DNA from 4 places in the Ancylobacter sp. WKF20 genome. Region 1 is predicted to be linked to each of the others. Evidence: predicted binding sites of a transcription regulator. Region 1 holds the regulator's gene; each other region holds the start of a gene.

Region 1 (7,001 bases):
CTGCGTCGCCACTACCGGCATTTTCTGCCGGCTGACCTGCCCGGCGCGCAAGCCGCTCGCCGAGAACTGCACCTTCCGGCCGACCATCGGAGAATGCATCGAGGCGGGGTTCCGCCCCTGCAAGAGGTGCCACCCGCTCCAGCCGGCGGCGGAAGCCGATCCGATGATCGCCGCCCTGCTCGCCGCGCTCGATGCCCGCCCGGCCTACCGCTTCGGCGAGGAGGACATCACCCGCATGGGTTATGACCTCTCCACCGTGCGGCGCGCCTTCAAGCGGCATTTCGGCATGACCTTTCTCGACATGGCCCGCCACCGGCGGCTGCGCGAGGGCTTCGAGACGATGGCGCTTGGCGGCTCGGTGATCGCCGCGCAGCAGGAGGCGGGGTTTCAGTCGGCGAGCGCCTTCCGCGCCGCCTTCGCCCGGCTGATCGGCTGCGCCCCCGGCGACATCGCCGGCGAAGGGCGGCTGCTGGCCGACTGGATCGGCACGCCGCTCGGCGACATGATCGCCATTTCCAGCCCCACCCATCTGCACCTGCTCGAATTCGTCGAGCGGCGCGGCCTGCCGGCCGAGATCGCCCGGCTGCGCCAGGGCGTGAAGGGCGCGCTCGGCATTGGCAGCACGGCGCCGACCGAGCAAATCCGCGCCGAGCTCGGCGCCTACTTCGCCGGGCGCTCGGCGGATTTCGCGACGCCCGTCGCGCTCGACGGCAGCGCCTTCACCCGCGCCGTCTGGGCGGAGCTGCGGCGCATCCCGGCGGGGGAGAGCGTGAGCTATGCCGAGATCGCCCGCCGCATCGGCACGCCCGCGGCCATTCGCGCGGTGGCGCGGGCGAACGGCGCCAACCAGCTGGCCCTCATCATCCCCTGCCACCGCGTCATCGGCGCGGATGGCGCGCTCACCGGCTATGGCGGCGGCCTCTGGCGCAAGCAGCGCCTGCTGGAGATCGAGGCGCAGTACCGCGTGCGGCCGCAGCGGACGGGGTGAGGCGCGCGTCTTTCCCTACAGCGCTAGGACGCGGCGCGCGTGGCGCGCGCGGGCAATGCAGGCCAGCGAGGTGACGATGACCAGTGCCGCGAACACGCCGGGCGGGAAGATGTAGCGCGCATCCCCCGCCGGGGCGGCGACGAAGAGCAGTCCCAGAAAACCGAGCGTGCCGGCATAGAGCGCGAGCGGCAGTATTGCGCCCCGCCGGTCGATCCACAGCGCCGGCAGCAGGAAGAACAGGGCAAGCCCCGCCAGCACATAGCCACGCCGCCACGGCGCGTTGGCGCCCTCGACGATCATCTGGATGAGGCGGGCCGCGCGCTCGGGAAAGGCCAGGGTGAAGCCGTAGGGATTGTCGTCGATGCCGCCATGGGTCGGGTAATAGGTGACGGGGGTGTTGAGGCCCATCTGCTGCTCGAACACCGCAAGGCGGGTGGCGAGATAGCAGCCGGGATGCGCGACCAGAATCTCCCGCCAGCGCTGCTCGATGGCCGGCACGCTGCGCCACACATAGCGGGTGCCGAGGCGCTCATTCCATAGCGGCGTGTCGAAGGTCAGGTTGATATGGCGGGGATTGTACAGCGCCCGCAGCTCCTCCACCGTGAACGGGTCGCCGGGGGTGACGACATCGGTCAGCAGGGACTGCCCGGCGCAGACCGAGGTGCCGGCGATGTCCCACAGCTTGATGTTCGTCATCATCGGCGCGACCGACGGCAGCCGCTGGAGGTCCGGCAGGCGCCAGAGCGTGCTCGCATAGGCAAGAGCCAGCGTCACCACGATGCCGAGACCGGCCGCCGCCTGCTGCCGGCCGGTCGATGCGGGACCGGCGGGCCGCCAGACGACCAGCAGCATGAAGGGCAGCACCAGCGGCAGGGCGTTGTAGCGCAGTGCGATGGAGATGGTGACGCAGGCGAACAGCGCGAGGAATCTCGCCCAGGAGAAGCGGCGCGTGCCTGAGAGCCAAAGGGCGACCGCCATGACGGCGAAGGTGCCGACGGTCACGTCCTTCCACAGCACGATCAGGGCGCCGAGCAGCGTGGGAAACGCGACGAACAGGCCGAAGAACATCGCCATGAGCGGGACCGACACGGTGGCCGATGGCGCGAGATGGCGGATGATGAGGTTGGCCGAGAGGAACAGGGCGAAGGACTGGAAGAGCAGCAGCCCGCCGGGATTGCCGGGCAGGTGCCGGAAGATGAAGAACAGATAGTCATGCACGGGCGGCCATAGCGCCGTGTCGACCCCCTCAATGGACTGGCGGTAGGCATAGAGGCTGTCGAACGACATCAGCCCCGGCCAGACTGTGAAGGCGATAAAGGCGGTCGCGAGGCCCGCCAGCAGGAAGGCGGCCCATAGATCGGCCCGTCGGGCCTCGCCGGCGTCTGCCTCCGGCAGAGGCGCGCTCTCGGGCGCTGACATTGACGTGACCATCCGCTCTCCATCGGGAGGACCGCGCCGGCAGGGAGCGAATGAGACGCGCACCGTCGCGGTAGGCGGATGATGTTTCATATCCCGCCGCGGGAGGCAACGCGGCAGGGGCGCGGTAGGGGCTGGCACGCGGGCTCCGCGCCTTCATGAAAAAGCCGCCGGTCCTCGCGGATCGGCGGCTTGTCATTCAGGTTCCGCGCCTAGGGCACGGGGGCGAACATCGCTTCGCCCCCGCTCAATGGGCGCGGGCGAACATCTCGTTGAACGAGTAGCCCGAGCCGCGCACGGTGCGGATGGGGTCCGGCTGGCGCGGGCGATTGAGCGCCTTGCGCAGGCGGCCGACATGCACGTCGACCGTGCGCTCGTCGATATAGACGTCCTGGCCCCACACGCCATCGAGCAGTTGCTCGCGCGAATAGACCCGGCCGGGCGACTGCATGAGGAATTCGAGCAGCCGGAATTCGGTCGGGCCGAGATGCAGCTCGCGCCCGGCGCGGTGGACGCGCTTGGTCTCGCGGTCGAGCTCGATGTCGCCGGCGCGCAAGAGCGTCGAGACATGCTCGGGCTTGGCCCGGCGCAGCAGGGCCCGCACGCGGGCGACCAGCTCGGGCACCGAGAAGGGCTTCACCACATAGTCGTCGGCGCCGGTGGCGAGGCCGCGCACCCGCTCGGTCTCCTCGCCGCGGGCGGTGAGCATGAGAACGGGCATGCGCTCGGTCTCCGGCCGGGCCCGCAGGCGCCGGCACAGCTCGATGCCGGAGAGGCCCGGCAGCATCCAGTCGAGGATCAGGAGGTCCGGCACGCTCTCGCGCAGCCGGGTCTCCGCCTCGTCGCCGCGCCCCACGCTGTCGACGGCATAGCCTTCGGATTCGAGGTTGTAGCGCAGCAGGAGGGTGAGGGGCTCCTCATCCTCCACGATCAGAATATTGGTGGGCATGGCGTCATCCCCGGTCGTCGGTCACGCCGGCCTCAGGCCGGGAAGGGCAGCGAGGTGAGGCTGCTGGTATCCTGCTTCGGCCGCTCGTCGGTGAGCTGCTGACCGGTGGCGAGATAGTTCACGGTCTCGGCGATGTTGGTGGCGTGGTCGCCGATGCGCTCGATGTTCTTGGCGCAGAACAGCAGATGCGTGCACAGCGAGATGTTGCGCGGATCCTCCATCATATAGGTCAGGAGTTCGCGGAACAGCGAGGTGTAGAGGACGTCGATGTCGCCATCGCGGCGCCAGACTTCCAGCGCGCGGTCATTGTCGCGGCTGGCATAGGAGTCCAGCACCATCTTGAGTTGCTCCAGCACCATGCCGGACATGTGCTCGACGCCGCGCACCAGCTTCTGCGGGTGGAACTCGCCGGTCAGCGCCAGCACGCGCTTGGCGGTGTTCTTGGCGAGGTCGCCGATGCGCTCGAGGTCGTTGGCGATGCGCATGGCGGCCACGATCTCGCGCAGGTCGCCGGCCAGCGGCTGGCGGCGGGCGATGGTGAGGATGGCCTTTTCCTCGATCTCGCGCTGGAGCAGGTCGACCGGGCCGTCGAGCACGATCACCTTCTGGGCGAGCTCGGTGTCGCGCTTGACCAGCGCCTCGACCGAATCCGCGACGAGGCGCTCGGCCTGACCACCCATCTCCACCACGCGGCGGCTGAGTTCCTTGAGGTCGGCGTCGAAGGACGAAACGATATGTTCGGTCATGGGAGGCTCCTCTGCCGGCTCAGCCGAAGCGGCCGGTGATGTAGTCGCGGGTGCGGGCCTCGCGCGGATTGGTGAAGATCTCGTTCGACGCGGCGACCTCGATCAGCTCGCCGAGATAGAAGAAGGAGGTGATGTCGGCGCAGCGCGCCGCCTGCTGCATGTTGTGCGTCACGATGACGATGGTGAATTCCTGCTTCAGCTCGTCGATCAGGTCCTCGATCTTCGAGGTCGAGATCGGGTCGAGCGCCGAGGTGGGCTCGTCGAGCAGGATCACTTCCGGGCGCACGGCGATGGTGCGGGCGATGCACAGGCGCTGCTGCTGGCCGCCGGACATGCCGAGCGCGGAGGTGTGGAGACGGTCCTTGGTCTCCTCCCAGATCGCCGCCTTGCGCAGGCACCACTCCACGCGCTCGTCCATCTGCGCCTTGGAGAGCCGCTCATGCAGCTTCACGCCGAAGGCGATGTTGTCATAGATCGACATCGGGAAGGGCGTCGGCTTCTGGAACACCATGCCGATGCGCGAGCGCACCACGGTGGAGTCCAGCTCCTTGGAGAGCAGGTCGACGCCGTCGAACAGGATCTTCCCTTCCGCGCGCTGGCCCGGATAGAGCTGGTACATGCGGTTGAAGATGCGCAGCAGCGTGGACTTGCCGCAGCCCGAGGGGCCGATCATCGCGGTGACGCGCTTCTCGGGGATCTCGAAATTGATGTTCTTCAGGGCGTGGTTGTCGCCATAGAAGAAATTCAGCCCCTCGACCTTGAGCTTGGGCTCGGCGGACGGCGCGGTGGCGCGGTTCACGGCGGAGGCGATGTCGATCGACGTTTCAGCAGCGAAATTCATGGTCCGTCTCACTTCATCTTCGCCAGGACGAGGCGGGAAAGAATGTTCAGGGTCAGCACCCCGACGGTGATGATGAGCGCGCCGGCCCAGGCCAGGGCGACCCAGTCCTCGAAGGGGCTGGCGGCGTACTGATAGATGGCGATCGGCAGCGAGGCCATCGGCGCGTTGAGGCTGATCGACCAGCCATTATTGCCGAGCGAGGTGAACAGCAGCGGCGCGGTCTCGCCGGCGGCGCGGGCGACGGCCAGCAGGATGCCGGTGACGATGCCGGCGCGGGCCGCGCGCCAGGTGATGAAGGTCACGACCTTCCACTGCGGCGCGCCGAGCGCGAAGGCCGCCTCGCGCAGGCCGATCGGCACCAGGTTCAGCATGTCCTCGGTGGTGCGCACCACGACCGGGATGACCAGGATCGCCAGGGCGATCGAGCCGGCCCAGCCGGAGAAGCCACCGACCGGGACGACGAGGAGCTGGTAGACGAACAGGCCGATGAGGATCGAGGGCGCCGAGAGCAGCACGTCATTGACGAAGCGCACGGCGTTGGCGATCTGCGTGCCCCGGCCGTTCTCGGCGAGGAAGGTGCCGCACATCAGCCCGATCGGCGTGCCGATGACGAGGGCGACGCCGATCTGGATCAGCGAGCCGACGATGGCGTTGAGCAGGCCACCGCCCGCGCCGGGCGGCGCGGTGATCTTGGTGAAGACGTGCGGGCCGAGCGCGGGCAGGCCGCGCGAGAGCAGGGTCCACAGGATCCAGGCGAGCAGCACCAGCGACAGGGCGGCAAAGCCGGTGGAGATGGCCTTGACCGTGTAGTCGGTGGCGCGACGGCGGGCGAGCGATGACATCGGCGTTCCCTCAGCCCTTGAGTTTCGAGCGGACCAGCAGGCGCGAGAGCGCCAGCACGATGAAGGAGATGACGAACAGGATGAAACCGAGCTCCAGCAGCGCCTGCAGCTTCAGCGAGCCCTGCGAGGCTTCCGGGAACTCGTTGGCGATGGTCGAGGCGATGGTGGCGCCAGGGGCGAAGAGCGAGGCGCTCATGCGCGTGGCGTTGCCGATGACGAAGGTCACGGCCATCGTCTCGCCCAGCGCGCGGCCGAGGCCCAGCATCACCGCGCCGACCATGGCGGCACGGCCATAGGGCACCGAGACGTTGCGGTAGACCTCATAGGTGGTGGCACCGACGCCATAGGCCGATTCCTTGATCATCGGCGGCACCGATTCCAGCACCTCGACGAACATGGCGGTGATGAAGGGCAGGATCATCAGCGCGAGGATCAGGCCGGCGGTCAGCATGCCGGCGCCGAGCGGCGGGCCCTGGAACAGCGCGCCGATGAACGGGATGGGGCTGAGCAGTTCGATCAGCGGCGGCTGCACATAGGCGGCCATCAGCGGCACGACGATGAAGAAGCCCCACATGCCATAGATGATGGAGGGGATCGCGGCCAGAAGCTGGACGGCGACGCCGATCGGCCGGCGCAGCGGGCCGGGCGCGATCTCGGTCAGGAAGAAGGCGATGCCGAAGGACAGCGGCAGCGCCACGATGACGGCGATGACGGCGCTGAACAGCGTGCCCGACACCATGACGCCGGCGCCGAAACGCTCGGTCACCGGGTTCCACGAGGTCGACCACAGGAAGCTGATGCCGAATTCCTTCAGCGCGGGCAGCCCGCCCTCGAACAGCATGGCGATGATGAGGCCGAGCAGGATCAGCACGAAGATCCCGCTGGCCCAGAGCAGGGCGACGAAGATCGGATCGCTGATGCGGCCGGTCGGCTTGTGTGCGGTGGCGATGACCGAACTCGCCTGCGTTCCGGTGAGAGTGGCGTCCATGTTCCTGTGATCCTGACGGCGCCGGTGGGGGCCCCGCGGGCGACCTTTACGGCCGGCATCCGGGACCGGGCTCGGGCGGCCCGTATGTCGGGCGGGTGCTCGAAAAACGTGTCGGTTCGTCGGTTCGGGTCGTTGTCGGGCCGCCGTCGGAAGGCGGCGGTGCCGGGAGAGGCTGGTGAGCGCCTAGCACTGACACAAAAGGGGCGGCCGCCGCAACGGCCGCCCCTTCGG
Region 2 (7,001 bases), 230 kb from region 1:
ACGATCTCGCGCGTCGGCAGGCCGATCACCTCGCGCTCCGGGAACAGGCCGGCGAGGATGGCGCGGGCTTTCTCATCCGTGCGCGGGTCGAGCAGCGGCATCAGCACGAAGCCATTGCCGAGATAGAAATTGGCGTAGGAGGCGCCGAGCCGTTCCTGCGCGTAGCGCTGATAGGCATTGTCGGCCGCGGCGTCCTCGATCGCCTCGTCCGGCGCGCGGTAGAGCGGGCCGGGCAGCGGCAGCTTGACGATCTCGATGCCGCGCCCGCACGCATCCGTCCGTCCGGAGAGGCGCTCATAGGCATCGACCGAGATGGCGTGCTGCGGGTCCGCCGGGTCGTCGCACCAGGTCAGCGCGACCACGCCCGGCCGCACGAAGCAGGCGAGGTTGTCGATATGGCCGGAGGTCTCGTCATCGACGAGGCCGGCGCCGAGCCAGATGACCTTGGAGGCGCCGAGATAGTCGCGCAGATGGCGCTCGATCTCCTCACGGGTCAGCGAGGGGTTGCGGTTCGGGTTGAGCAGGCATTCCTCGGTGGTGAGCACCGTGCCTTCGCCATCGACATGGATCGAGCCGCCTTCCAGCACCAGCGGCGCGTCATAGCGCGGCGTGCCCTCGATCTCCGCCATCTTGGCGGCGATGAGCTCGTCCTGGTCGCAGGGCGCATAGAGGCCGCCCCAGGCATTGAACCGCCAGTTCACCGCGCGCACGCGCCCGGCGGCGTCGGTGACGAAAGTGGCGCCGGAATCGCGGCACCAGGAATCGTCCGAGGAGGCCTCGACCACCCGCACATTGGCCGGGAGCGCGGCGCGGGCGCGGGCCCATTGCCCGGCGGAGGTCAGCATGGTCACCGGCTCGAAGCGGGCAATGGCGCTGGCGACCGCGACGAAGGCGTCCTGCGCCGGCGCGGCACCCTGGCGCCAATTGTCCGGCCGCTCGGGCCAGATCATCCAGGTGCCGGCATGGGGTTCCCATTCGGCGGGCATGCGGAAGCCGTCGGCGGCGGGCAGGCTGGTGAGGATCTCGGCCATGGCTCAGGCCGCCCCGCGCGCGGTGGTGCGCCCGTCCAGCGTCAGCACCGGTGCATAGAGCTCCGGCCGGCGGTCGCGGAACACGCCCCAACTGCGGCGCTGCTGGGCGATGGCGTCGAGATCGAAGGTGGCGGTGATGACGCCCTCTTCTGTCCGCCCGGCCTCCGCCACCTTGGCCCCGGTCGGATCGGCGATGAAGGAGGAGCCGTAGAAGGTGATCTCGGTGCCGTTCCGGCCGGGCTCGGTGCCGACGCGGTTGGAGGCGATGAGCGGCATGAGGTTCGCCCCGGCATGGCCCTGCATCACCCGCTGCCAGTGCGCGGCCGAATCAAGGTTCGGGTCCTGCGGCTCGGAGCCGATGGCGGTGGGATAGAGCAGCACCTCGGCGCCGAGCAGCGCCATGGAGCGGGCGCACTCCGGGAACCACTGGTCCCAGCAGATGCCGACGCCGATGCGCCCGGCCGCCGTGTCCCACACCTTGAAGCCGGTATCGCCCGGCGAGAAATAGAACTTCTCGGTGTAGCCCGGCCCGTCCGGGATGTGGCTCTTGCGGTAGACGCCGAGCACCGCGCCATCGGCATCGACGATGGCGATGGAGTTGAACAGCGCCTGGCCGGCGCGCTCGAAGAAGCTCACCGGCAGCACGACGCCGAGCTCCTTGGCCAGCTTCTGGAAATGGCCGATGAGCCGGTTGCCCTCCAGCGGCTGGGCGAGGGCGAGGAATTCGTGCAGCTGGTCCTGGCAGAAATAGGGGGTCTCGAACAGCTCCTGGAGCAAGATCAGCGTCGCCCCGCGTCCGGCGGCCTCACGCACCAACGCCTCGGCGCGGGCGATATTGGCCTCGATCTCCCAGCTGCAACGCATCTGGGTGGCGGCGACGGTCAGGCTGCGCATTCTTTTCTCCGGGGGAGCGACGCGGGGCGGGCGTAGGTCAGTTGACCACGCGCAGGGGTTTTTCCAACACCTGCAGCACGCGCGCAAGCTCGTGCCCGCGCTTGAGGATGAGGCCGGTCTGCGACACCACTGTGTAGGCGCCCTGCTTGCGGGCAAGGCGCGGGTCTTTCTCGATGCGGTAGATCGGCACCTCGGCGGCCCGGCGGAAAATGGAGAACACCGCCCGGTCGCGGCCGAAGTCGATGGCGTAGTCGCGCCATTCGCCAATGGCGACCATGCGGCCATAGAGGTCGAGAATGCGGTCGAGCTCGCGCCGGTCGAAGGTCACGCGCACATCACGCCCGACCGGCAGGCTTATGGGATCGGTGTCCGCCACGGGCGTCCTCCCGGTTCGCGCGCGAAGCGGCACCCGCGCGTCATTCATCCACCTGTCATGATCACCCCGCCAGCGGCGCGGTTCAAGCCGGCCGCAGGGATTTTGCGGGCGTGGGGGGCGAGGGATGACGCTTCCAGCTCTCACGACGTCATCCCCGGACTTGATCCGGGGATCCACGACGTCGACCGGGTGCGCGTGCGGCAAGTCGTGGATGGCCGGGTCAAGCCCGGCCATGACGGTGCGTGGGGAGAGAGGTCGTCATCCCGGACGGCCGAAGGCCGAGCCGGGATCGCGGGCCGCCCTGTCACCGTGTGACGATCCCGGCTCTGCGCTGCGCTTCGGCCGGGATGACGGCTGAAATGTTGGGCGCCGTCAGGGTTCCTTAGCCCCCGCCTCAGCCGATCTCCGCCCAGCCGCGCAGTTCGCGCTTCACCACGGCTTCCAGCGTGTTCATGCCGCCGTCCGAATCATTCAGGCAGGGGATGAAGTGGAACTTCTCGCCGCCGGCATGGTGGAAGATCTCGGCATTCTCGCCGGCGATCTCTTCCAGAGTCTCCAGGCAGTCGGCGACGAAGCCGGGAGTGATGACGGCGATCTTCTTCACGCCGGATTGCGCCAGCGCCTCAATGGTCTTGTCGGTATAGGGCTGCAGCCATTCCGCCTTGCCGAAGCGCGACTGGAAGGTGACCTTCAGCTTGCCCTCGGGCCAGCCGAGCTTCTCGCGCACGAGGCGGGCGGTCTTGTAGCAGTAGCAGTGATAGGGGTCACCCTTGTCGAAATATTCCTTCGGAATGCCGTGGAACGAGGCGATGACCAGCTCCGGCTCCCAGTCCAGCCCGGCGAGTTCCGTGGTGATGGAATTGGCGAGCGCCTCGATATAGGCGGGCTCGTCCGGCCAGGGCGCGGCGACGCGCAGTACCGGCTGCCAGCGCATGGCTTTCAGCGCATCGAAGGCCGCATCACAGACGGTGGCGGAAGTGGCGGCGGCATATTGCGGGTAGAGCGGCACGAGCAGCAGCTTGTCGCAGCCCTGCTGCTGCAGCGCCTCGATGCGCGAGGCGATGGAGGGATTGCCGTAGCGCATCGCCCAATCGACCACGAGGCGCCCGTCCAGCGGGCCGATGCGGGCCGCGAGCTGCTCGGCCTGCGAACGGGTGATGGTGCGCAGCGGGCCCTCATTGCGCTCATTGTTCCAGATCGTCGCGTAGTCCTTGCCCTTGGCCTGCGGGCGGATCGACAGGATGATGACGTTGAGGATGAACCACCACAGCACGCGGTTGACCTCGATCACCCGCCGGTCGGAGAGGAACTCCTTGAGGTAGCGGCGCATCGACCAGTAGTCGGTGCCATCCGGCGTGCCGAGATTGACGATGAGCACGCCGATCTTGCCGACCTTCACCGGCGGATGGCCGGCGGGAAGGTGCGTGCCTGCGCCCGCCGCAGGGGTGACGGTGCCACCCGGCACCGGGACGATCTTGTTCATCGGCTGACCCTTCCTCGCGGCGGCCGGCGCGCGCCGGCCGCGTGTCCCGAGCTTATAGGCGAAAACGCCCGTCTGGCCATCACGGCCCGGCGAGCATCCGCCATCCCCGCGCCTTCTACGGCTCAGGGCCGCGGGGGGATTTCCAGACCGCGCTGCACGGCGGGGCGGGCAAGGCCGCGCTCCAGCCAGGCCGGCACGTTCGTCAGTTCCTGATAGGCGACGAGATCGGCCGCGCCGTAGAAGCCGATGAGGTTGCGCACCCAGCCGAGGCACGCCATGTCGGCGATGGTGTAGTCCGCGCCCATGATCCAGTCGCGGCCCGCGAGCCGGTCCTCCAGCACGCGGATGAGGCGGGCGCTCTCCTTGGCGTAGCGTTCGCGCGGGCGCTTGTCCTCATAGGCCGCGCCGGCGAATTTGTGGAAGAAGCCGAGCTGGCCGAACATCGGCCCGAGCCCGGCCATCTGCCACATCACCCACTGGATGGTCTCGTAGCGCGCGGCCGGGTCGGTCGGCAGGAACTGGCCGGTCTTCTCGGCGAGATAGATGAGGATCGCCCCGCTCTCGAACAAAGCGAGCGGCTTTCCGCCCGGTCCGTTCGGATCGAGGATCGCCGGGATCTTGCCATTGGGGTTCAGCGCGAGGAATTCCGGCGTCCAGGTCTCGTCCTTGCCGATATTGATGGTGTGCGCCTCATAGGGCAGGCCGGTTTCCTCCAGCAGGATGGAGATCTTCACGCCGTTCGGCGTGGGGAAGGAATAGAGCTGGAGCCGATCCGGGTGCTGCGCAGGCCAGCGGGCGGCGATGGGGAAGGCGGAAAGATCGGTCACGCGGAAGCTCCGGTGCGAGGAAGGGTCGGGCCTTATCTAGGCACCCCCGCGCCGGACGCCAGAGCGGGCGGCGCCATCCCCGCCCAAAGGCGCGCGCCCTCAACTCCCCTCACACCGTCATCCCCGGGCTTGACCCGGGGATCCACGTCTTCGCCGGGTGCGTCGGAGGGAAGTCGTGGATGGCCGGGCCAAGCCCGGCCATGACGGCGCGTGAGCGGAGGCCGTCATCCCGGACGGCCGAAGGCCGAGCCGGGATCGGGCGCCGCGTCTTATGCCGGACACCGATCCCGGCTCTCGCTGCGCTCGGCCGGGATGACGGCTGAAATGTTGGGCGCCGTTCGGGATGGGGCTTCCAGCCCTCACGCCGTCATCCCCAGGCTAGGCCCGGGGATCCACGACTTGGCCGGGTGCGTCGAAGGGAAGTCGTGGATGGCCGGGCCAAGCCCGGCCATGACGCCGCGTCTTATGCCGGACACCGATCCCGGCTCTCGCTCCGCTCGGCCGGGATGACGGCTGAAATGTTGGGCGCCGTTCGGGATGGGGCTTCCAGCCCTTACGCCGTCATCCCCGGGCTAGGCCCGGGGATCCACGTCTTGGCCGGGCGCGTCGGAGGGAAGTCGTGGATGGTCGGGCCAAGCCCGGCCATGACGGCGCGTGAGCGGAGGCCGTCATCCCGGACGGCCGAAGGCCGAGCCGGGATCGGGCGCCGCGTCTTATGCCGGACACCGATCCCGGCTCTCGCTGCGCTCGGCCGGGATGACGTTGTATGGATGGAGACGCGGCGCGGCCAGCGGGAGGGCGGACGATGGCGGACGACACGGGGCCGGGGCGGCTCGGGCTTATTGGCTGCGGCCAGCTGGGCGGGGCGATCGCCGGGGCGGTGCTGCGGGCGGGCACGGTGACGCCCGAGCGGCTGATCGTCTGCAACCGTTCCGGCCCCACCGGCGCGCTGGCGGGGATCGCGGGCGTCGAATGGACCACCGATCCGCAGGAGGCGGCCGGGTGCTGCGACACGCTGCTGCTCGCTTTGCCGCCGCATGCGGGGCAGACCCTGCGCCTGCGGGCGGTGAGCTGCCTCGTCGTCTCCGTCATGGCCGGCATTAGCCGTGAGCAGCTGCGCGCCATCACCGGGACGGAAAGGCTGGCGCGTGCCATGTCGAACCCGGCGGCCGAGATCGGCATGGCCTATTCGCCGTTTTATGCGCCGGGTCTCAGCGCGGCGGACATCGCCACGGTGTGCGCGCTCCTCAAGGCCTGCGGCCTGACCGACGAAGTGCCGCAGGAGAGCCATATCGATGTGTTCACGGCGGTGACCGGCCCGGTGCCGGGCTTCGTCGCCTATTTCGCCGCCTGCGTGCAGGATTATGCGCAGGCGCAGGGCATCGCGCCCGAGGTCGCCCGCCGCGCCGTCGCCCAGCTTTTTCGCGCCGGCGGGGCGATGCTGGCGGAGAGCGCCGATCCACCCGCTACCTTCGTGCGGGAGATGCTGGATTATGCCGGCACCACCGCAGCGGGTCTCACGGCGATGGAAGCCTCCCCTCTGCGCGCCGCCATCGCCGAGGGCCTGGACGCCGCCCGCCGCCGCTGCCTCACCATCGCGGAGGCGTGAGGGCGGCGCTGCATTGTTCTTGCCCATCACGCCCGCCCGCAATCATCCCGTCATCCCGGACGGCCGAAGGCCGAGCCGGGATCGCGTCCCGGCTCATGATCGGCCGACGATCCCGGCTCTCGCTGCGCTCGGCCGGGATGACGGTTGAAACGTTGGGCGCCGTTCGGGATGGGGGCTTCCAGCCCTCACGCCGTCATCCCCGGGCTCGGCCCGGGGATCCACGACTTGGCCGGGTGCGTCGAAGGGAAGTCGTGGATGGCCGGGCCAAGCCCGGCCATGACGGCGCGTCGGGCGGGAGGCTTGGGCGGGGGGCGTCGTCCGGCCGTCACCTATCGGCAATATGCGGCAATGAACGATCACGGGGTCGTTAACCGAAAACACAAGCCCGCCCGAATTCGGCCGTGGCGGTGCCAAGCGGCCTCTCCATATTCACATCATAGCGTCGGGCCGGTTCGCAGAGCGCATCGGTTTCCCAGCCCCCCAGCCCCCCGCGGCGTGATGCGGACCGGCCTGACGTTATGTTCTAGGTTCAATCCCCGAATTGCTCTCAGGGCTGGCTCGCGCCGGCCCTTTTCTTTTGGTCGATGGATGTCCGGCGACGAGGCGGCGCGCCCGGCGCGCTATTTCAGCGGGGCGAGGGCCGCGCTGAGGATGGGGCCGGGCTCGTTGAAGCTGCCGGCCTGCACGATCACCGCCACCTGGTCGGCCTTGAACTCGGGCGGGATCTTCAGCGGCGCCTCATAGCTCATGCGCGTGCCGTCCCAGTCGCCGAGCTTCACCC
Region 3 (7,001 bases), 1.6 Mb from region 1:
CTTTTTGTTAGCGCTGCTGTCGCCTCAGCCGCGCGGCGGCACATCCTTGAGGAAATAATCGACGCCGAGCTGCACCATGGGCGGTTGCGAGGCGTGCGGCCCGCCATGTTCGACATAGGTCAGTTCATAGCCGGCATGGCGCAGCTTGGCGGCGTGCGAGCGGCCGGCCGTGGCAATCGGCGTCTGCGTGTCCTGTTGCCCATGGGCGATGAACACCTTGGGCGAGCCTTCCTGCGCCAGCACCGTCATGAAGCCGGCTGAGAAGGCGAGGATGTGGGTGACGATCTGCCCGTTGCTGAGCCCGTTTGACAGCGAATAGCTGCCCCCGTCCGAATGCCCGGCAAAGGCGAAATGCGTGGGGTCCAGCGAGAAGCGCGAGGCCACCTCGGCGAGCCCGACATCCAGTCGCTCGCGGTCGGGTCCGTTGCCGGCAATGACGATGTCCCAGGTCGGAAACAGCGACTGCGGCACGAGCAGCAGGAAACCGCGCTCCTCCGCATGGCGGCGCATGATCGGCAGGATCTTCTCGGCGCTGCCGCCGCCACCATGGAACAGGCACATGAAGGGCGTCGGCCGGCCGGGATCGATTCCCTCAGGCACGATCAGCACATAATCGCGCGTGTCGAACAGGCCGAGATCATGCCGGCCGGGCGGCAGCGGCGGCTTGGAGGGCGCGGTGTGCTGGAAGGACAGGCGGCCGAGGAGCGACAGGTCGAGCATGGCGCGCACCATACCCAGCCGGCTCAACGCCGCAAGAGGGCAGGGCGCCGCGTGGTCGCCCGAGACCGGAGGCCAGCACCTCCGCCATGAGGCCGGTGCAGGGCAGGCATCGACGATGCCGGCTTTGCTTTGAGGCGCGGGAGCGCTATCAGCGGGAAACTGGCCGCCCGCTCGCGAGTCCGCGCCGGTGGCAGCTTCCGCTCGGGGTTGCCGGTCCGTCCCTCGCCACTGCGTCCCCATGCCCTTTCGTGACAAGCTGTTCGCCCTCGCCGTCGTCTGCGTCTGGGCGCTGAACATGATCGTCATCAAGCTCGGCGTTCAGGAGATCCCGCCCTTGCTGACGACGGCGCTGCGATTCGTCGTGGTCTCGGCGCTGCTGGTCCCGTTCACCCGCATCACCCGCGCGCAGCTGCCGGGCATCCTGCTGGTGTCCTTCACCTTCGGCACGGTGCATTTTGGCCTGCTCTTCGCGGCGCTGGAGCATGCGGAGGCCGGCACAAGCGCGGTCATCATCCAGCTCGGCGGACCGATCGCCACGGTGCTGGCGTGCCTGATGCTGAAGGAGCCGCTGGGGCGGCTGCGCTCCGCCGGTCTGGTGATCTCGCTCGCCGGCATTCTCATCATCGCCGCCGGGCCGACCTGGCCGAGCCCGCTCGGCCTCGCCCTGCTGGTCGCCAGCGCCACCGGCTGGGCGGTGACCAACCTCATCGTCAACCACATGTCCAGCGTCTCGCCCATGACCATGATGGGCTGGTCCTCGCTGTTTTCCGTGCCGCAGCTCTTCCTCGCCTCATGGCTGTTCGAGGCGGAGCGCTGGGGCATGGTGGCGACGGCGGGGATCCATGGCTGGATGGCGGTCGTCTATAGCGCCATCGCCTCGTCGATCATCGGCTACGGCATCTGGTACTGGCTGCTGCAGCGCCATTCGGTGAATGCGGTGGTGCCCTATTCCATGCTGAACCCGTTGCTCACCGTGCTGTTCGGCATCGTGCTGATCGGCGACGCGCCCTCGCTGGTGAAGCTCATCGGCGCGCTGGTGATGGTGATCGGCGTGGCGCTGATCCTGCGCAAGCCTTCCGCGCCCACCACGCTGCCCGACACGGCGTGAGAACCGGGGCGTTGCCGCCCCGGCTCCTGTTCTCGTGCTTCACTTGGCCTTCAGGAAATCGCCGACCTCGAGCAGGATAAGCTCGTTGTCGTCCGCCTTCGCAGGATCGCGCGAGGAGGAGAAGGGCAGGTTGTTGTCATTGCCGACCACGATATGCGTGGCGTCGACCACATCCACGTCCTCGATGGTGAAGAAGGGGAAGGTCAGCACGCCGTCATTCAGCGGCTTCTTCGCCTTCTTGTCGGGATCGGCGATGTTCATCAGGTCGATATGGCCGATCTTGCGCACCGGCTGGCCGGCATTGGCGTCGGTCAGCTCGATCTTGTAGATGCGCTTGAACTTGGCGAGGTCGTGGAAGCAGTCCGGGCCCTTGGTGCCCTCGGCGCAGGCCTTGTCCTTGGTGCCCTCGCCATTGTCGCGCTCGATGATCAGGCCGGTGGTGCCGTCGATCATGTTGAAGTCGCCGATGGCATTGCCGTTCTGCTCGAGAACGTACTGCCACATGCGGCCGGTCCACTTGCCGTTGGCCACATCGAATTCGAGGATCGGCAGGAATTCCTTGCCGTCCGCGGTCTTCTGCCAGTCCTTCTTCTCGGCGTCCCAGAGCGGGCCTTCGAGCAGCGCGTAGAGGAACTTGCCGTCCTTGGAGGCGGCCATGCCCTCATAGCCCTTGGAGCGGCGGGCGTTGAAGGTCGCCGGCGCGTTCGGCGCGGCGGGGGAGGTGACCGACGGGCTGTCGGGCGAGCGCACCGGCGTCTCGCCGGCGACCGTCTCGAACACCTGCTTCACCTTGCCGGTCAGGTCCGCCTTGATGAGGAAGGGGCCGAACTCTTCGCCGATCCACAAATCGTCGCCGATGATCTGGAAGCTCTCGAGATCGAAATCGGCGCCGGTGAGATAGCGCTTCTCCGTACCCTCATGGACGATGCGGAACGGCACCTTCTTGTCGGGATCGGTGAGGAAGACGGTCGCCACCGGCTGGAAGGTGCCGGTCGACCAGTCGACCTTGTAATGGCGCAGGAAGAGCGCCGAATCCGGGCTATTGGCCTTCGAGCCGAAGCCATTATCGGTGATGATCCAGAACGAGCCGTCCGGCATCACCTTGATGCCCGAATGACCCTGCACCGGCTGGCCCTTGAAGGGCACGGAAACGCCGGTCGGCCGGCCCGCCGATTTGCCCATCACCGAGCCGAGAGCCTCCACGCGCACGCCGGTGGTGTATTTGCCGGAGGTCTTGAGATCCTCCGGCGCGTCGGCCGGCATCTCGATGAAGGTCTGCGCCGGCAGCACGGCGTGGCCGACGAGCGTCGCCGGAAAGGTCTGGTCGGCGCGGGCGGGCGTGCCGAGCATCAGCAGCGCAACGGCGGCGCCGGCGAGCAGCGAGGAACGCAGCAACATGGTTGGTCTCCTGTCGTGGGGATCGGGTGAGCCGAGGCGCCTTTCCTGAGGCTCGCGCATGTCGTTGCGGCAACAGGCGCACGACATGTTCATGACCATTTCCCGCCGTGAGCACCCGACAGGCGCGCCGCCTCTCGACGCGCCCGCGAAGTTAGGGCTTATCCTCGGCGCATGAGTCTGACCCTCCCGACCGCGGCGCCGCCGCCGCGTGCCTTTCTCGGTGTGAAGCATTCCGCGCTTGGCCGCTTCTGGCGCGAGCGCCTCGACGCGCGCGGCGCGCAGACGACGATGGCCATCGTCCAGCGCCAGGGCGTGCCGGAGATCCTCGCCCGCGTGCTGGCTGGGCGCGGCGTCGCCATCGAGGAGGTCGAGGCCTATCTCGACCCGACGGTGCGTCGCCTGCTGCCGGACCCGGACACGCTGACCGACATGGCCCCCGCCGTCGCCCGCCTCGCCGATGCGGTGGAGAAGGGCGAGGCGGTCGCGGTGTTCGGTGATTATGACGTGGACGGTGCCACCTCCACCGCGCTGCTGGTCGAGGTGCTGCGAGCTGGCGGGCTCGATCCCGCCTTCCACATTCCCGACCGCATCTTCGAGGGCTACGGGCCGAACATCCCGGCCATCGAGGCGTTGGCGGCCAATGGGGCGCGCCTGCTGGTCACCGTCGATTGCGGCACGATGAGCTTCGAGCCTTTCGCCCGCGCCCGCGAGCTGGGGCTGGACGTCGTGGTGATCGACCATCACCAGGCCGGCGAGAGCCTGCCGGAGGTCACCGCTTTGGTGAACCCCAACCGCGCCGATGACCTCTCCGGCCTTGGCCATCTCTGCGCCGTCGGCCTCGTCTTCGTCACGGCGGTGGGACTGGTGCGCGAGCTGCGCCGGCGTGGCTTCTGGACCGATGCCCGACCGGCGCCGGACCTGCTGTCCTTTCTCGATATCGTCGCGCTCGGCACGGTGGCGGATGTGGTGCCGCTCACCGGCCTCAACCGCGCCTTCGTCACCAAGGGACTGATCGTGCTGCGCCAGCGGCTGCGGCCGGGGCTGACAGCGCTGATGGATGCCGCCCGCCTCTCCGGCCCGCCCAAGGCATGGCATCTTGGCTTCCTGCTAGGGCCCCGCATCAATGCCGGCGGGCGCATTGGCGACGCCGCGCTTGGCACGCGCCTGCTGCTCACCCGCGATCCCATCGAGGCGGCGGTGATCGCCGCCGAGCTCGACCGGCTTAACACCGAGCGCCAGCAGGTGGAGCGCGCCATCGTCGCGCAGGCCGAGGCCGAGGCGGAAGCCTCGCTCGGCCTTGCCGGGGAGGGCAGCGTGATCCTGTCCTCCGGCGAGGGCTGGCATCCCGGCGTCGTCGGGCTGGTGGCCGCCCGGCTGAAGGAGAAGTTCGGTCGCCCGGCCTTCGCCATCGCCTTCACCGGCGCCATGGGCTCCGGCTCGGCCCGCTCCATTCCCGGCGTTGATGTTGGCCGCGCCGTGCGTGGCGCGGTGGATCGGGGGCTGTTGGTGAAGGGCGGCGGCCACGCCATGGCGGCCGGTCTCACCATCGCCCGCGAGCGGCTGGGCGAGCTGCGCGCCTATCTCGACGAGGCGCTCTCCGGCGCGGTGGAAGAAGCGCGGGCGGTCGATGAGACGGTGATCGACGGCGCGCTCTCCGCCGCCGGCGCGACGCCGGAATTGATCGAGCTGATCGAGCGTGCCGGCCCCTATGGCGCGGGCAACCCGCAGCCGATCTTCGCCTTTCCCGCCCACCGCCTTGTCTATGCCGAGGCCGGCAGCGCCGATCAGGTGCGCGTGCGGCTGCGCAGTTCGGATGGCACGATCCTGTCGGGCGTCGCCTTTCGCGCGGTGAACACACCGCTCGGCCAGAGCCTTCTCGCCGCGCGCGGCCAGAACATCCATGTCGCCGGCATGCTGGAACTCGACAGCTGGCAGGGGCGCACGCAGGTCAATCTGCGTGTCAACGATGTCGCCATTCCCGAAATCGGTTGATTATCATGGGCTTGAGCCGGCCATCTGAATCAACCTGCGAGCCCGTTGAATCAGTGCTTCAGGCCCTCAGCGCGAGCCTGAATCAGGGCGGCATGGGCGGCAAGCAGCGCCTTGGGCGCACACGTCATTTGCCGCCGACTTCACCCGGAATCGGAATGTGAGCAGGTGAGCGCAACCCTCTCATCCGACTCACGGAATTCCGCCCCGCCGCAGGTGGCCATCGTCGGCGCGGGTCCGGCCGGGCTGATCGCCGCCGAAATGCTGGCACAGGCCGGCTGCGTGGTGACCATCCATGAGCGCATGCCATCGCCCGCGCGCAAATTCCTCATCGCCGGGCGGGGCGGGCTGAACCTCACCCATTCCGAACCGCGCGCCACCTTCCTCGCCCGCTATGGTGGGGCGGCCGATTGGCTCGCGCCGCTGCTGGATGCCTTCCCGCCGGCCCGGCTCCAAGTGTGGGTCGAGGGGCTGGGTGAGCCGACTTTCATCGGCTCCAGTGGCCGCCTGTTCCCCGCGAGCTTCAAGGCCTCGCCTTTGCTTCGGGCCTGGCTGCGCCGGCTGGACGCCCTCGGCGTGCGTCTCACCCCCCGCCAACTCTGGAAGGGCTGGGACGAGTCCGGCGGCCTGCGCCTCGCGACAGTGGAGGGCGAAGCCATCATCCGACCGGACGCCACGCTGCTGGCCCTGGGCGGGGCAAGCTGGCCCCGCCTCGGCAGCGATGGCGGCTGGGTCGAGCGTCTGCGCGCCATCGGCGTCACCGTGGCGCCGCTGCGGCCGGCGAACAGTGGCGCGCATATCGGCTGGTCGGAGACCTTCCGCACCCGCTTCGCCGGCCAGCCGCTGAAGCGGATCGCGCTCACCTTTGAGGGCGCGACGGTGCGCGGCGAGGCGATGATCGACCCGGTGGGACTGGAGGGCGGCGCCGTCTACGCGCTGTCCGCCCCGCTGCGCGCCATGGTCGAGCGGCAGGGGCAGGCGACATTGACGCTCGACCTCCGCCCGGACCTCTCCGCCGCGCGCCTCGCCGAGCGACTGGCCGCGAGCCGCAAGGGCGAGTCGCTGTCGAACCGGCTGCGCAAGGCGGCGGGCCTCTCGCCCGTCGCGGCCGGTCTGCTGCGCGAGGGCGAGGGGGCTTTGCCGACCGAGCCTTTGGGACTGGCCGCGCGCATCAAGGCCCTGCCGCTGACGGTCACCGGCATGGCGGGGCTGGAACGTGCGATCTCGAGCGCCGGCGGCATCGCCCGATCAGACGTGAGCGATGGTCTGATGCTCAGGGCGCGGCCCGGCGTGTTCGTGGCGGGCGAGATGCTGGACTGGGAGGCGCCTACGGGCGGCTACCTGCTGCAAGCCTCATTCGCCACGGGCGCTGCGGCGGCAGTGGGGATTCTCGGCTATCTCGGTGTGAGGGCGCCCGAACCGTGGACGGGCGGCTGGCAGGCCGAGGCACGCGGGGAGCCTCGCGCGCGGCGGGAAGCTAAGGCGCGGGACGACGGCTGAGGGAGCGCGTGTCGTCGTCCCGCGCGTTTCACGAGACCTGCCGGGAAAGGGCCTCGCGAAAGCTGTGCCGTCACTGACGGCAGCGATGACTGGGTTGCCGGACGTTGTCGGCGACCGCTGCGAAGTAAGTACGATGACTAATCTGCTGATACAACAGCTATCTTCGCGTATTATTATAGTTCTAAAAAGCGTGTGGTGCTCTTTACTTGCGGGTGGCGCCTGCCGCGACGGCGGCTTGCGGCGCGGCGCCGGCGGGCTTAACTCCTTGAGTGCCGGTCGTTCATGG
Region 4 (7,001 bases), 1.7 Mb from region 1:
GCCGGGCATACAGGGAATGATCGGGCTCGGCGCAGCGCCGCTGCCGCATCATTTTACCTCTCAACTCGCGGCGAACCGCCGTCTGTTTCCGCTCGGCGTCGATCTCCTGCTGGCGGGCGCCGGCGCGGTGGTCGGGCTGCCGCGTTCCGTCACCGTCCGGGAGGGCTGAGGCTCATGTATGTCGCGGCAAAAGGCGGCGAGAAGGCCATCCGCAACGCCCACCAGCTTCTGGCCAAGCGTCGGCGCGGAAAGACGAATTTGCCCGCGATCACGCTGGAGCAGATCGCCGGGCAGCTCACCTTGGCGGTCGATCGGGTGATGGCGGAAGGCTCGCTCTACGATGTCGAACTCGCCGCTCTGGCGGTGAAGCAGGCGCGCGGCGATTTGATAGAGGCGATCTTCCTCATCCGTGCCTTCCGCACCACGCTGCCCCGTTTTGGTGCCACTATACCGCTCGACACCGCGCAGATGCTGGTGCGCCGGCGCGTCTCCGCCACCTACAAGGATCTGCCCGGCGGGCAGCTTCTCGGCCCCACGTTCGACTACACGCACCGGCTGCTCGATACGTCTCTGGGTAGTGAAAATCCGGTGACTGGTCAGTGCAGTGAGGTGGACGATCAGGCCAGTGTGTCCGACATCGTGGCGGGTCAGGCCGATGCGTCCAAGCCGATTGCGATGCCGCGCGTGACCGACCTGCTCGGGCGTGAGGGGCTGGTCGAGCCTTCGCCAACGGACGACGGCTCCGAGCCCTTCGACATCACCCGCGCGCCGGTGTCCTTCCCGGTGGATCGGGCAACCCGCCTGCAGACTCTGACGCGCGGCGACGAGGGGTATCTCCTCGCGCTCGGTTACTCCACCCAGCGCGGCTATGCCCGCTCGCACCCCTTTGTCGGCGAAATCCGCTTCGGCGATGTCGAGGTGATGTTCGAGCTGCCCGAGCTCGGCTTTGCCGTCTCGCTCGGCCTGGTGCAGCTCACCGAGTGCCAGATGGTGAACCAGTTCAAGGGCTCGGCCGAGGTGCCACCGCAGTTCACCCGCGGCTATGGCCTCGTCTTCGGGCAATGCGAGCGCAAGGCGATGTCGATGGCGCTGGTCGAGCGGGCGCTGCGCTGGAAGGAGCTGGGCGAGGAGCCCGGCGCCCCGGCGCAGGACGAGGAATTCGTGCTCTCCCATTGCGACAATGTGCAGGCCACCGGCTTCGTCGAGCATCTGAAGCTGCCACACTATGTCGACTTCCAGGCCGAGCTCGATCTGGTGCGCCGCATGCGCGCCGAACATGAGAGCGAGATGAAGGAGGCCGCGGAATGAACGCCCCGGTTCACGAGGCCCGCGCCGCCACCAGCGGCATGCCCGACATCACCTACAATTTCGCCTATCTCGATGAGCAGACCAAACGGATGATCCGCCGGGCGATCCTCAAGGCGATCGCCATTCCCGGCTATCAGGTGCCGTTCGCCGCGCGCGAAATGCCGATGCCCTATGGCTGGGGCACCGGCGGCGTGCAGGTCACCGCCGCCGTGCTTGGCCCGGAAGACGTGCTGAAGGTCATCGACCAGGGGGCGGACGACACGACGAACGCCGTGGCCATTCGCGGCTTCTTCGAGAAGACCGCGCGGGTGGCGACCACCACCGCCACGACGGAAGCGACCATCATCCAGACCCGCCACCGCATCCCGGAGACGGCGCTGAACGAGAACCAGATCCTCGTCTATCAGGTGCCGATCCCCGAGCCGCTGCGCTTTCTCGAGCCGCGCGAGACCGAGACGCGCCAGCTTCACGCGCTGGCCGAATATGGCCTCATGCATGTCAAGCTCTATGAGGACATTGCCCGGCACGGCCATATCGCCACCACCTATGCCTATCCGGTGGAGGTGGCGGGCCGCTATGTGATGGACCCCTCGCCGATCCCGAAATTCGACAACCCGAAGATGGACGACTGCCCGGCGCTGCAATTGTTCGGCGCGGGGCGGGAAAAGCGCATCTACGCCATCCCGCCCTACACGAAGGTGCGCTCGCTGGACTTCGAGGACCACCCCTTCAAGGTGCAGCGCTTCGCCCAGCCCTGCGCGCTCTGCGCGGCCACGGGTGTCTATCTCGACGAGGTGATCCTCGACGACCGGGGCGGGCGGATGTTCGTGTGTTCGGACACGGATTACTGCAACGACCGGCAGGCGCAGGGCCATGTCGGGACGCTGGGCGTGCCGGGCGGCGGTTTCCCCTCACCCCAACCCTCTCCCCAACGGGGAGAGGGAGTGGAAGGCGCCAGTCTTCACCTCTCCCCGTCGGGGAAAGGTCGGCCCGAAGGGCCGGGTGAGGGGCCTTCTGGCGTGCCCATGCCGTCATCCCGGCCGGAGCCGCACCGCGGCGCAGAGCCGGGATCGCGGGACGATGATGCACCTGTTTCTGCCGACGATCCCGGCTCGAAGGCTTCGCCTTCGGCCGGGATGACGAGGGAGGGGACGATATGACCACGCAGTACGACCACCCCCTCCTCATCGCCGAGGGCCTGTCGAAGAATTACGGCGCGCGTATCGGCTGTCGCGACGTTTCGCTCACCGTCCATCCCGGCGAGGTGCTGGCGGTGGTAGGCGAGAGTGGGTCCGGCAAGTCGACCCTGCTCGGCCTCTTGTCCACCGAACTCGCGCCCAGCGCCGGGCACGTCTCCTACCGGATGCGCGACGGGCGGCTGGCGGACCTCGCCAGCCTCGGCGCGGCCGAGCGGCGGCTCTTGATGCGCACCGATTGGGGCTTCGTGCGGCAGAACCCGGCGGAGGGGCTGCGCATGGCGGTCTCGGCCGGCGGCAATGTCGGCGAGCGGCTGATGGCGGTCGGCTGGCGCCACTATGGCGACATCCGCCAGGAGGCGCTGGACTGGCTCGCCAAGGTGGAAATCGCCGGCGACCGGATCGACGACGACCCGCGCGCCTTTTCCGGCGGCATGCGCCAGCGCTTGCAGATCGCCCGCAATCTGGTGACGCGCCCGCGCCTCGTTTTCATGGACGAGCCGACCGGGGGGCTGGATGTCTCGGTGCAGGCGCGCCTGCTCGACCTCATCCGCCAGCTGGTGGCGGAGCTGGGGCTGGCGGTCATCATCGTCACCCACGACCTCGCCGTGGCCCGGCTGCTCTCCCACCGCATGGTGGTGATGCGGCAGGGGCGGGTGATCGAGACCGGGATCACCGACCAGGTGCTCGACGACCCGCGCGAGCCTTACACGCAATTGCTCGTGTCCTCGGTTCTGGCGGCGTGAGGATGGTCACCTCTTCTTCGCCGTCATCCCGGACGGCGCGGCACGCGCCGAGCCGGGATCGTCTGCTGACGGGAGCGCGCGGTCGGCCCGCGATCCCGGCTCTCCGCTTCGCTACGGCCGGGATGACAAGCGAGACTCGATATGGCGCATGATCCCATCCTCACCGTCGCCGGCCTCACCAAGACCTTCATCCTGCACCTGCGCGAGGGGGCGCGGCTGCCGGTGGTGGCCGGGGCCGGATTCGAACTGTTCGCCGGGGAATGCGTGGCGTTGGGCGGGCCCTCGGGGGCGGGCAAAAGCTCGCTCTTGAAGATGGTCTACGGCAATTACCGCGTCGATGCCGGCACCATACAGGTGCGCGATGGCGACGAGACGGTGGATGTCGCCACCGCCGAGCCGCGCTGGCTGATCCGGCTGCGCGGGCAGACCATGGGCTATGTCAGCCAGTTCCTGCGGGTGATCCCCCGCGTCGGGGCGCGCGATGTGGTGGCCGAGCCGCTGATCGGCGATGGCGTCGCCCGCGAGGAGGCGACGGCGCGGGCCGGTGCGCTGCTCGCCCGGCTGAACTTGCCGGAGCGGCTGTGGAGCCTGCCGCCGGCGACCTTCTCCGGTGGCGAGCAGCAGCGGGTGAACATCGCCCGCGGTCTGATCGCCCATCGCCCGCTCTTGCTGATGGACGAGCCCACCGCCTCGCTCGACGCCGCCAACCGGCAGGTGGTGGTGGAGCTGATCGAGGAGAAAAAGCGCGCCGGCGTCGCCATTCTCGGCATCTTCCACGATGCCGAGGTGCGGGAGGCGGTGTGCGACCGGGTGATCGACGTGACCGAATTCGGCCGGCAGGCGGCGTAAGGGGCGGGCGGTTGCTGCCTCTCTCCACGCCGCCGCCCACCGCCTCCCGACCGTCATCCCCGGGCTTGGCCCGGGGATCCACGACTTGGGAGCGCGGCGAGCAGGAAAACGTGGATGGCCGGGCCAAGCCCGGCCATGACGGTGTGACGGAATGAGTGCGGCGCGAGCCGTGGCTTGCAGGCGGCGAATGGCAGGCGTGAGGGGTGGGCGGTTGCTCTTTTGGCGCCGCCGACCTCCCTCTCTCCACGCTGCCGCCCTCCGCCTCCCTGCCGTCATCCCCGGGCTTGACCCGGGGATCCACGACTTGGGGGCGCGGCGGGCAGGAAGACGTGGATGGCCGGGCCAAGCCCGGCCATGACGGCGTGAGGGTGACTGGCCGCGTGCCGGCCATGACGGTGTGACGAAATGAGTGCGGCGCGAGCCGTGGTGTGAAGCGTGCGTCCGTGACTGGCAGGCGTGAGGGAATGATGAACGAGACGGTCTATGCCAATGCGCGGCTGGTGCTGGCCGACGCGGTGCGCGCCGGGCACATCGTGGTGCGCGACGGGGTGATCGCGGAGATCGGCGAGGGCAGCGTCCCCCGCACGGCGCTGGACATGGGCGGCGACTATCTGCTGCCGGGCTTTGTCGAGCTGCATACCGACGCGGTGGAGGGCCATCTCTACCCGCGCCCGCGCGTCACCTGGAACGCCTTCGCGGCGGTGACCGCCTATGACGCGCAGATCGCCACCTCCGGCATCACCACCGTGTTCGATTCGCTGCGCGTCTGGCCGGACAAGAAGGCGGTCGGCATGGATGGCGACGCGCCGCTGCTCGCCGCCACGATGCGGCAGGCGCAGGAGGCGGGATTGCTGCGCGCCGAGCACCACATCCATCTGCGCTGCGAAGTGGCGGCCGATGGCGTGGTGGAGGATGCCCACGCGCTGATGGACAGCGCCGATGTGCGGCTGATCTCGCTGATGGACCACACGCCGGGCCAGCGCCAGTTCCTCACCGTCGAGCAGTTCCGCAGCTACTACAAGAAGAAGAGCGGCATGACCGATACCGAGATGGACATCGTCGTCGCCGACCGGCTCGACGCCCATGCGCGCCTTGCCCGCCCCAACCGGGCGCGGCTGGTGGAGTTGGCGCGCGCGCAGGGCATCGTGCTGGCGAGCCATGACGATGCGAGCGACGCGCATGTGGCGGAAGCCATCGCCGATGGCGTCGCCATCGCCGAGTTCCCCACCACCGACGCGGCGGCGGATGGCTCGCACAAGGCCGGCATCCGCGTGCTGATGGGCGCGCCGAATATCGTGCGCGGCGGTTCGCACACCGGCAATGTCGCGGCGCAGACGCTGGCGCAGCGCGGCGTGCTCGACATCCTCTCCTCCGATTATGTGCCCGGCAGCCTGCTGCTGGCGGCCTTCGAGCTGCCGAGCCGCGTTCCGGGCATCACCCTGCCGCAGGCCGTGCGCATGGTCAGCGCCAACCCGGCGGACGCGGCGGGCTTGACGGATCGCGGCCGGCTGGCCGAAGGGCTGCGGGCCGACATGGTGCGCGTGGCCGATTCCGGCCCGGCGCCGGCGGTGCGGGAAGTCTGGCGCGCGGGGGCGCGGATCGCATGAGCGGGGCGGACGAGGTTCAGGAGCGGACGGCGCCGGCCCGGCTCGGGCCGGGCGTGCTGGTGCTGGTGGTCGGCCCCTCCGGCGCCGGCAAGGACACGCTACTCGCTTATGCTCGCGCCCGGCTCGCGGGGCGGGACGACCTCGTCTTCGCCCGCCGCCGCATCACCCGCCCGGTGGACGCCACCGAGGACCATATCGCCATCGACACCGCCGCCTATGACGAGGGCGTGGCGCAGGGCCGTTTCCCGCTGCACTGGTGCGCCAATGGCCTCGCCTATGCGCTGGGCGAGGAGGTGGGCGCGGCCATCGCCGCCGGCCGTACCGTCGTCGCCAATGGCTCGCGCGCCGCGGTGGCGGAGGCGCGGGCGCGCTTCGCCCGTCTCAAGGTGGTGCATGTGACCGCCCCGCCCGAGGTGCTCGCCGCCCGCATCGCCGCGCGGGGCCGCGAGAGCGAGAGCGAAGTGCTCGCCCGCCTCGCCCGCGAACCGGCGCTCGACGCCCCGCCGGAACTGCGCATCCTCAATGTCGACGCGGTGGACGCCGCCGGCGAACGGCTGGCGGCGTTTCTGCAGGGGCTGTGAGGGGGGCGGTTCGCTCGCCCCCGCTCGGACATTCCTACATCCCGACCGTCATCCCCTCCCAGAACGCCGTCATCCCCGGGCTTGGCCCGGGGATCCACGACTTGGACCGGGTACGGCCGGAGGGGAAGACGTGGATGGCCGGGTCAAGCCCGGCCATGACGGTCAACATTTTGTCGTCATCCCGGACGGCCGAAGGTCGATCCGGGATCGCGCGCAAGTGAGGCGCGGGACGCGATCCCGGCTCTGCGCTTCGCTTGGCCGGGATGACCCTTGGATGGCAGCCACCCCATGCCGCGCAAGAAAAAGGGCCGGCGGGAAAGTGTTCCCGGCCGGCCCTGAGCTGCATGAAAGTAAAACGGCGCCGATTACTGGCGGTATTGCTGGATACGAGTGGTGCGCAGGCCGGCGAGGCCGTGGCGGTCGATCGAGGCCTGCCAGGACAGGAACTCCTCGGTCGTCAGAGTGTAGCGCTTGCAGGCCTCCTCAAGACTGAGAAGACCGCCGCGCACGGCGGCAACGACCTCCGCCTTGCGGCGGATAACCCACCGCCGGGTGTTGGGCGGGGGCAGATCGGCAATGGTTAACGGACTTCCGTCCGGCCCGATTACATATTTCACCCTCGGGCGGTAGGGCTCGGTCATGTTACGCTCACTCAATACACGCGATCAATGAGAGCAGGTTACCTGCCGAGGCTTAAATATTTCCCTAAGCGAA

The links. Region 1 encodes PhoB, which activates phosphate uptake and scavenging genes when phosphate is short. Its sites were predicted from a motif close to TGTCATNNANCTGTCAT; they were not measured.
Positions count from the first base shown of each region.
Region 2: a site for PhoB is predicted at 2,344-2,360, ahead of AncyloWKF20_RS15815 (DUF2794 domain-containing protein). Genes of this name have one in related genera too.
Region 3: a site for PhoB is predicted at 3,296-3,312, ahead of AncyloWKF20_RS02985 (esterase-like activity of phytase family protein). Genes of this name have one in related genera too.
Region 4: a site for PhoB is predicted at 4,489-4,505, ahead of AncyloWKF20_RS09315 (alpha-D-ribose 1-methylphosphonate 5-triphosphate diphosphatase). Genes of this name have one in related genera too.

Region 1 covers NZ_CP121679.1:3,666,860-3,673,860, forward strand. Annotated here, with positions in the region: gene AncyloWKF20_RS16905 (methylated-DNA--[protein]-cysteine S-methyltransferase) at 1-988, shown strand, start outside; gene AncyloWKF20_RS16910 (hypothetical protein) at 1,004-2,407, opposite strand; gene phoB (phosphate regulon transcriptional regulator PhoB) at 2,652-3,353, opposite strand; gene phoU (phosphate signaling complex protein PhoU) at 3,386-4,099, opposite strand; gene pstB (phosphate ABC transporter ATP-binding protein PstB) at 4,119-4,940, opposite strand; gene pstA (phosphate ABC transporter permease PstA) at 4,949-5,782, opposite strand; gene pstC (phosphate ABC transporter permease subunit PstC) at 5,793-6,770, opposite strand.
Region 2 covers NZ_CP121679.1:3,434,995-3,441,995, reverse strand. Annotated here, with positions in the region: gene aguA (agmatine deiminase) at 1-1,031, opposite strand, end outside; gene aguB (N-carbamoylputrescine amidase) at 1,035-1,925, opposite strand; gene AncyloWKF20_RS15815 (DUF2794 domain-containing protein) at 1,963-2,301, opposite strand; gene hemH (ferrochelatase) at 2,696-3,784, opposite strand; gene AncyloWKF20_RS15805 (glutathione S-transferase N-terminal domain-containing protein) at 3,907-4,611, opposite strand; gene AncyloWKF20_RS15800 (pyrroline-5-carboxylate reductase dimerization domain-containing protein) at 5,417-6,220, shown strand; gene AncyloWKF20_RS15795 (DUF1223 domain-containing protein) at 6,841-7,001, opposite strand, start outside.
Region 3 covers NZ_CP121679.1:660,244-667,244, forward strand. Annotated here, with positions in the region: gene AncyloWKF20_RS02975 (esterase) at 25-732, opposite strand; gene AncyloWKF20_RS02980 (EamA family transporter) at 959-1,828, shown strand; gene AncyloWKF20_RS02985 (esterase-like activity of phytase family protein) at 1,868-3,220, opposite strand; gene recJ (single-stranded-DNA-specific exonuclease RecJ) at 3,398-5,218, shown strand; gene AncyloWKF20_RS02995 (TIGR03862 family flavoprotein) at 5,384-6,715, shown strand.
Region 4 covers NZ_CP121679.1:2,002,763-2,009,763, reverse strand. Annotated here, with positions in the region: gene phnH (phosphonate C-P lyase system protein PhnH) at 1-169, shown strand, start outside; gene AncyloWKF20_RS09335 (carbon-phosphorus lyase complex subunit PhnI) at 175-1,308, shown strand; partial or broken gene AncyloWKF20_RS09330 (alpha-D-ribose 1-methylphosphonate 5-phosphate C-P-lyase PhnJ) at 1,347-2,192, shown strand; gene phnK (phosphonate C-P lyase system protein PhnK) at 2,465-3,250, shown strand; gene phnL (phosphonate C-P lyase system protein PhnL) at 3,392-4,099, shown strand; gene AncyloWKF20_RS09315 (alpha-D-ribose 1-methylphosphonate 5-triphosphate diphosphatase) at 4,567-5,706, shown strand; gene phnN (phosphonate metabolism protein/1,5-bisphosphokinase (PRPP-forming) PhnN) at 5,703-6,287, shown strand; gene AncyloWKF20_RS09305 (DUF1153 domain-containing protein) at 6,653-6,928, opposite strand.